2 regions of the Streptomyces qaidamensis genome follow, and region 2 is predicted to be linked to the other one. Evidence: predicted binding sites of a transcription regulator. Region 2 holds the regulator's gene; the other holds the start of a gene.

What was found. The regulator HspR, encoded in region 2, represses chaperone genes until heat shock. The targets are predictions, from matches to a motif close to TTGAGNNNNNNNNNCTCAA.
Region 1: lon (endopeptidase La) is a predicted target of HspR. The motif match lies at 2,003-2,021, and genes of this name have one in related genera.

The regions. Positions count from the first base shown of each region.
Region 1 is NZ_CP015098.1:6,067,984-6,071,707, reverse strand. It holds gene lon (endopeptidase La) at 1-1,980, opposite strand, end outside; gene A4E84_RS27085 (GNAT family N-acetyltransferase) at 2,156-2,815, shown strand; gene A4E84_RS27080 (rhomboid-like protein) at 2,827-3,630, opposite strand.
Region 2 is NZ_CP015098.1:4,884,870-4,888,593, reverse strand. It holds gene A4E84_RS21720 (sugar ABC transporter substrate-binding protein) at 1-1,040, opposite strand, end outside; gene A4E84_RS21715 (heat shock protein transcriptional repressor HspR) at 1,320-1,772, opposite strand; gene dnaJ (molecular chaperone DnaJ) at 1,778-2,965, opposite strand; gene grpE (nucleotide exchange factor GrpE) at 2,999-3,655, opposite strand; gene dnaK (molecular chaperone DnaK) at 3,652-3,724, opposite strand, start outside.

The DNA of each region.
Region 1 (3,724 bases), 1.2 Mb from region 2:
CAGCGCGATCTGCGCGGACTCCTTCATCACCTCGCCCAGCTGACCGGTCAGGGTCAGCCCGGCCGCGCCGGTCTCCGGGTCGGCCAGCGACGCCTCGACGAACAGCACGTCACCACCCGCTCCGGTCACCGCGAGCCCGGTCGCCACGCCCGGCACGGACGTCCGCCGCTCGGCCGGGTCCTGAGCGGACTCGGGCACGTGGTGCGGCCGGCCGATCAGGTCGCGCAGGTCCTCGTCCCGGACGGTGAGCGGCAGCTTCCGCTCGCCCAGTTCGTGCTGGGCGGCGACCTTGCGCAGCAGCCGTGCGACGGACCGCTCCAGGGTCCGCACGCCCGCCTCGCGTGTGTACTCGCCGGCGAGCTTGCGCAGGGCGCCCTCGTCGATGGTCACCTCGTCCTTGTCGAGCCCGGCCCGCTCCAGCTGGCGCGGGAGGAGGTGGTCGCGGGCGATGACGACCTTCTCGTCCTCGGTGTAGCCGTCCAGGCGGACGATCTCCATCCGGTCGGCCAGCGCCTCCGGGATCGCCTCCAGCACGTTGGCGGTCGCGAGGAAGACGACGTCCGACAGGTCCAGCTCGACCTCCAGGTAGTGGTCCCGGAAGGTGTGGTTCTGCGCCGGGTCGAGGACCTCCAGCAGGGCGGCGGCCGGGTCGCCCCGGAAATCCGAGCCGACCTTGTCGATCTCGTCGAGCAGCACGACCGGGTTCATCGACCCGGCCTCCTTGATCGCCCGCACGACCCGGCCCGGCAGCGCGCCGACGTACGTACGCCGGTGGCCGCGGATCTCGGCCTCGTCGCGCACACCGCCGAGGGCGACGCGCACGAACTTTCGGCCCATGGCGTGGGCGACGGACTCGCCCAGGCTGGTCTTGCCGACGCCGGGCGGCCCGACCAGCGCGAGCACGGCGCCGCCGCGCCGCCCGCCGACCACGCCGAGGCCCCGGTCGTCACGCCGCTTGCGCACCGCCAGGTACTCGGTGATGCGTTCCTTCACGTCGTCAAGGCCGGAGTGCTCCGCGTCCAGGACGGCCTGGGCGCCCCGGATGTCGTACGCGTCCTCGGTGCGCTCGTTCCACGGCATCTCTAGGACCGTGTCGAGCCAGGTGCGGATCCAGGAGCCCTCGGGCGACTGGTCGGAGGCCCGCTCCAGCTTGTCGACCTCCTTGAGGGCGGCCTCGCGGACCTTCTCGGGCAGGTCGGCGGCCTCCACACGGGCACGGTAGTCGTCGGACTCCTCACCCTCCTGCTCGCCGTTCAGCTCGCGCAGTTCCTTGCGGACGGCTTCCAGCTGACGCCGCAGCAGGAACTCGCGCTGCTGCTTGTCGACACCCTCCTGGACATCCTTGGCGATGGTCTCGGCCACGTCCTGCTCGGCGAGGTGGTCGCGCAGCTGCTGGGTGGCGAGCTTGAGCCGGGCCACCGGGTCGGTGGTCTCCAGCAGTTCGACCTTCTGGTCGGTGGTCAGGAACGGCGAGTAGCCGGAGTTGTCGGCGAGCGCCGAGACGTCGTCGATGGCCTGGACCCGGTCGACGACCTGCCAGGCACCGCGCTTGCGCAGCCAGGCGGTGGCGAGGGCCTTGTACTCCTTGACCAGTTCGGCGACATGCCCGGGCAGCGGGTCCGGAGCGGTGTCGTCCACACGGGTCCCCTCGACCCAGAGTGCGGCGCCGGGGCCGGTCGTTCCCGCGCCGATGCGCACCCGGCTCCGGCCGCGGATCAGGGCGCCCGGGTCGCCGTCGGCGAGCCGGCCGACCTGCTCGACGGTGCCGAGGACACCGGTGTTCGCGTAGGTCCCGTCGATGCGTGGCACCAGGAGTACCCGGGGCTTTCCGGGCGTTGACCGGGCAGCGGCCTGAGCGGCCTCCACCGCGGCACGGACCTCGGAGTCGCTCAGGTCCAGCGGGACCACCATGCCGGGCAGCACGACCTCGCCGTCGAGCGGCAGCACGGGCAGGGTGAGCGGTGTGGACGTCGAAGCCATGATCTCCCCTTCGGCAGTCAAGTTGAGCTATGCCGACTCAATGCTTGGGCGGGGCCGGATGTTCCCCACCCGCTGTTCGCTGTCAGCGATCACCTGTGACACCGGGAGCAGGAGGACGCGTAAGGTCCCGTCAGTAATAGATGATCACCCATCACGCTCATTACAGGGAGATGGCATGGACCGGACCGTGCAGGCATGGGTGGACGGATGGGTCGTCTCGCGCGGGGCCGCTCCGCCCACGCCCGAGCCGTGGGGCTGGACGATCGACATGGGGATGTACGGGCATGTCACGCGGCACGTGTTCGGCGCGACGGGCGAGGTCCTCGACGAGACGACCGTCCGCAAGGTGGCCGGGACGGTGACCGGGCAGGGCGTGTGGCTGAAGGCGTTCCGGGACCCCTCGGTGGTCGCCGGCTGGCTGGACGGCAACTGGTGGATCGACCCGGAGCCCGGCTACTTGATGACGATCCCGCTGGCGGCGGACGGCGCTCCCGCCGTCCCCGACGGCTACCGGCTGCGCGCGTGGTCGCGCGGAGGAGTGACCCGTGTGATGGTGGCCGCGCCGGACGGCTCCCTGGCGGCACGCGGCCAGATCGCGCCGACGGGCGAGACCGCTGTCGTCGACCAGGTCGAGACGGCCGCCGAGCACCGCCGCAGGGGGCTGGGCAGTCTCGTCATGCGGACGTTGCAGGATGTCGCCGTCCGCCAGGGGGCGCGGACCGGCGTCCTCGCCGGAACGCCTGCGGGGCGAGGGCTCTACGAGGCGCTGGGCTGGACGGTCGCGGCCCCGCTGACCAGCGCCAGGTACGCCCCTCCGGCCGCCTCCGGGAGCTGAGAGCCCCTCGTTCAGCCCCGGGCCGCGCCCAGGCGCGTCGCGTACCACCGCCGGACCAGCGGCCAGGTGGCGATCCCGATGCCCAGGGCGATGAGGTGCCCCCAGTTCGTCATGGGGTCGGCGAAGGCGAGCAGGTCCTGGAGGAGCATCCAGCCGAAGGCGGTCAGCAGCGGCAGGCGCAGCCGGAGCGGCAGCAGACCGGCCAGGGCGCCGATGCCGGCGGCGACGCCGAAGCTGACGCCGTAGTCGAGGCGGTGCAGGGAGCTGCCGGGGAGGTGCCCGGCCAGCACCGCGAACCCCACCGGCACCTCGGTCGCGAGGGTGGCGAGGACGTGCCCGAGCAGGAAGACACCGGCCGTGCGCAGACCCCCGATCCGCCGTTCCAGCGCGGTCAGCACCAGTACGAAGGCGATGGCGAAGGGCGAGGTCACCCCGCCCGCCACCCACAGCGCGCTGCCGATCAACACCAGTTCCGGCGAGCGCAGCAGGTGCGCCACGTCCGTGCTGGAGCCCTGGAGCAGCGCGTGCACCAGGGCCGGGTGCGCGTGGGCGGAGATCAGCGAGGTGAGGCAGAGGAGGGCGGCGTAGCCGAGGGTGAACGGCGTTCCGGTGGGGGTGGGCAGCAGCCGCCATGGGCGCAGCGTCCGCAGCCGGGGCACGGCCGCCGGGACGGGCTCCCGTACTCCCGCGGCCGCCGTCTCGTACAGGCCCCGCTGCCGCGGCATTCCGTCCAGCAGCCCCGACACGTCGGAGACTGGCGGCGGTGCCGCCGGTGTCGGCGGGGCCGTCTCGTGGGGCGGCGCGCTCCGTTCCACAGCGGGCGCTCCTTCCGTCGGGTCCCAGCCTTCGCCCCGGACACCCCGCTGTCTGTGATCCGCACCACGCGAGAGCCGATTCACAGCAACCCGA
Region 2 (3,724 bases):
TCGTCCGCGACCACCGTGTCCTTGATGTTCTCCTTGGTGAGCGCGACCACGGGCACGAGCTGTGCCGGGATGCCCTTGTGGGTGGGGCTGTCGACCTTGTCGCGGGTGAGGGCGGCGAACTGGATGTCGCGCCCCTGGACCTTGGCGACAGCCATCTCCGCGGCGTTCTCCGCCTCCTGCGGGTAGGACTTGTACACGCTCATGTACTGGTCGCCGCTGATGATCCGCTGCACCGCCGGCAGCTCCGCGTCCTGCCCGGTGATGGGCGGCAGGTCGGTCACGCCCGCGGCCTCCAGCGCCTTGACGATGCCGCCCGCCATGCCGTCGTTGGCGGAGTACACCGCCGCGATGTTGCCCTTGCCGATCTTCTGGATCGCTCCGGCCATGTTGGCCTCGGCGTTCTCCGGCTTCCAGTCCTTGGTGTCGAAGGCCGCGGCGATCGTCACCTTGCCGTTCAGCTCGGACATGGCCCCCGCCTTGAACTGCTTGGCGTTCGGGTCCGTCGACGAGCCGTTCATCATGACGATCTTGTCGGAGAGGCTCGCCTTCTCGCCGATGGCCTCCAGCAGGGTGCGGCCCTGGACCTCGCCGACCAGCTCGTTGTCGAAGGAGATGTACGCATCGATCGGGCCCTCGGCCAGCCGGTCGTAGGCGATGACCGGAATGCCGGCTTCCTTCGCCTTCTTCACGCCGCTCGCGATGGCCTTGGAGTCGACGGCGTCCAGCAGGATCACATCGACCCGGTCGTCGATCATCTGCTGCAGCTGGCTCGCCTGCTTGTCCGCGCTCGCCTCGGCGTTGGCGTACTCGACGCGGCCCTTGTCGTTGGTGAGCGACTCGACCTTCGTCTTGATGATCGGGTAGTCGAAGTTCTCGTAGCGCGTGTTGGCCTTCTCCGGCAGCAGCAGGCCGACGGTGATGTCGTTGCCCTTCGCCGGGCTCGCCTCGTCACTGCTCCCCGTCGCGTTGAGCACACCGCAGCCTGCGAGCGTGACGGACATCGTGGCGGCTGCCACGGATATGGAGATACGACGACGCATGCGGGGGCTCACTTCGCGTGTGATTCGGACGTGGGCGCAGTTTTGGTGCCCATGTGACTGAAAAGCCAACGCGGACGCGACCCCAGCGTCAAGCGGAACCACTTAACGAGATGACAACACCACGCTCCGCAGCCGTTGTGAAGACTCTGCGGAATCACCTTCAAGTGGCGTGCACCACGCGGTCATCCATGGGATGCCACACGAAATCGGGGCAAGATGCACCAAGCAGATGAAAAGGGCCGGGAGTCAACTCCCGGCCCTTTCACGTGCGTACGCGCGTCAGTCGGACTGCTGCTGCCGCTTCGGCCGCCACACCACCAGCGCGCTGGTCTGCTGCACCTCCTGGTACGGCACCAGGTCGCGGCGGTACGACGCGTGCACCGCCGCCTCGCGCTGGCGCATGGCCGCCGCAGCGCCGTCTAGCGCGTCCTGCATCTCGGCCAGCCGGGCCTGGAGCGCGGCGACCTGGTTCTCCAGTTCGATGATGCGCTTGATTCCGGCCAGGTTGATGCCCTCGTCCTGCGACAACTGCTGGACGGTGCGCAGCAGTTCGATGTCACGGGCCGAGTAGCGCCGGCCCCGGCCCGCGGTGCGGTCCGGGGACACCAGGCCCAGGCGGTCGTACTGGCGCAGGGTCTGGGGGTGCAGGCCGGACAGCTGGGCCGCCACCGAGATGACGTAGACCGGAGTCTCCTCGGTCAGTTCATACGGGTTGCGCCGACGACCGTCCATCTGACTCATGCTCCCTTCGCGGCCTGGAACAGATCCGCCCGCGGGTCCTCATCCGCGGTCGCCTCGCGATACGCCTCGAGTGCGTCACGAGCCTTCCCCGTCAGGTCCTTCGGAACACTCACCTCCACGGTGACCAGAAGGTCGCCGCGGGTGCCGTCCTTGCGGACCGCGCCCTTGCCCCGGGCGCGCATGGTGCGGCCGTTGGGCGTGCCGGGGGGCAGCTTCAGCGTGACGGGCGGGCCGCCGAGCGTCGGCACCCGCACCTCGCCGCCGAGGGCCGCCTCGGTGAACGTGACCGGGACGGTGACGGTGAGGTTGTCGTCCTTGCGGCCGAACACCGGGTGGGTGTCGACGTGCACGACGACATACAGATCGCCCGCCGGGCCGCCGCGCTCGCCCGGCGCGCCCTTGCCGCGCAGCCGGATCCGCTGGCCGTCGCTGACGCCCGCGGGGATGCGCACCTGCATGGTCCGGGAGGACTTGGCCCGGCCGCTGCCCTTGCAGACCTCGCAGGCGTTCTCCGCGATCAGTCCGCGGCCCTTGCAGTCCGGGCAGGGGTCGGTGAGGGAGAAGCCGCCGCCGCTGCCCCGGGCGACCTGCCCGGTGCCGACGCAGGTCGGGCACACGCGGGGTGTGCCGTTCTTGTCGCCGGTGCCCGAGCAGGCCTTGCAAGGGGACTGCGACGACATCCGCAGCGGGACCGTCGCGCCCTCGATCGCCTCGGTGAAGCTGAGCGTGACCTCGGACTCGATGTCCTGGCCGCGCCGGGGGTGCGTACGCGTCCCCGGGCCGCCCGCGCCACCGCGGTTGAACAGGCCCCCGAAAACGTCACCGAGTCCGCCGCCGAAGCCGCCCGCTCCCTGGCCGCCGCCCTGGGCACCGCCTCCGAAGAGGTCGCCCAGGTCGAAGTTGAAGGAGCCGCCCGCGCCGCCCGGCCCCGGGCGGAAGCCGCCGTTGCCGAAGAGGGCGCGCGCGTCGTCGTACTCCTTGCGCTTCTTGGGGTCGCCGAGGATGTCGTTGGCCTCGGAGATCTCCTTGAAGCGCTCCTCCGCCCTGACGTTGCCCTTGTTGGCGTCCGGGTGGAACTCGCGGGCGAGCTTCCGGTAGGCCTTCTTGATCTCGGCCTCGGTGGCGTCCTTGGGGACGCCGAGGACCTTGTAGTAGTCCTTCTCGATGAAGTCCTTGGTGCTCATCCTCGACGCCCCTCCTTCCCTTCGTCTGTGACGTCAGCCCTCGTCCGGGCCACCGCTCTCCTTGTCGTCGGCGTCGGCGGACTCGTCCGCCTTGACCGTCTGCGCCCCCGGCTGGGGTTCGGCCACGGCCACCCGCGCGGGGCGGATGGTGCGCTCGCCGATCCGGTACCCGGGCTGCAGGATCGCGACGCACGTCGTCTCGGTGACGTCCGGTGCGTAGCTGTGCATCAGGGCTTCGTGGATCGTCGGGTCGAAGGGCTCGCCCTCCTTGCCGAACTGCTGCAGTCCCATCTTCGCCGCGGTGCTCTCCAGCGACTCGGCGACGGACTTGAAGCCGCCGACGAGTTCGCCGTGTTCACGCGCGCGGCCGATGTCGTCGAGTACGGGCAGGAGCTCGGTCAGGAGGTTCGCGATGGCGATCTCCTTGACCGCGATCCGGTCGCGCTCGACCCGGCGGCGGTAGTTCTGGAACTCGGCCTGGAGGCGCTGGAGGTCCGCCGTGCGCTCGCTGAGCGCCGTGCGGGCCTGGTCCAGCTGGGCCACCAGGGCCGCGTCCTGGCCCGTGTCCCCGGCCGGGGCCGCCCCCTCCTCCGCGGAGGGGGAGGCGGCCTTCGGCTCGGCGTCTTCGGAGGTGGCGCCGGAAGGGACGTCGGGCTGCTGCTCGTCGAAGCCCGGGGTCTCCTCCGTCACGCGGCACCATCCTTCCGGTCCTCGTCGACGATCTCGGCGTCGACGACGTCGTCGTCAGCGGCCTTGGCA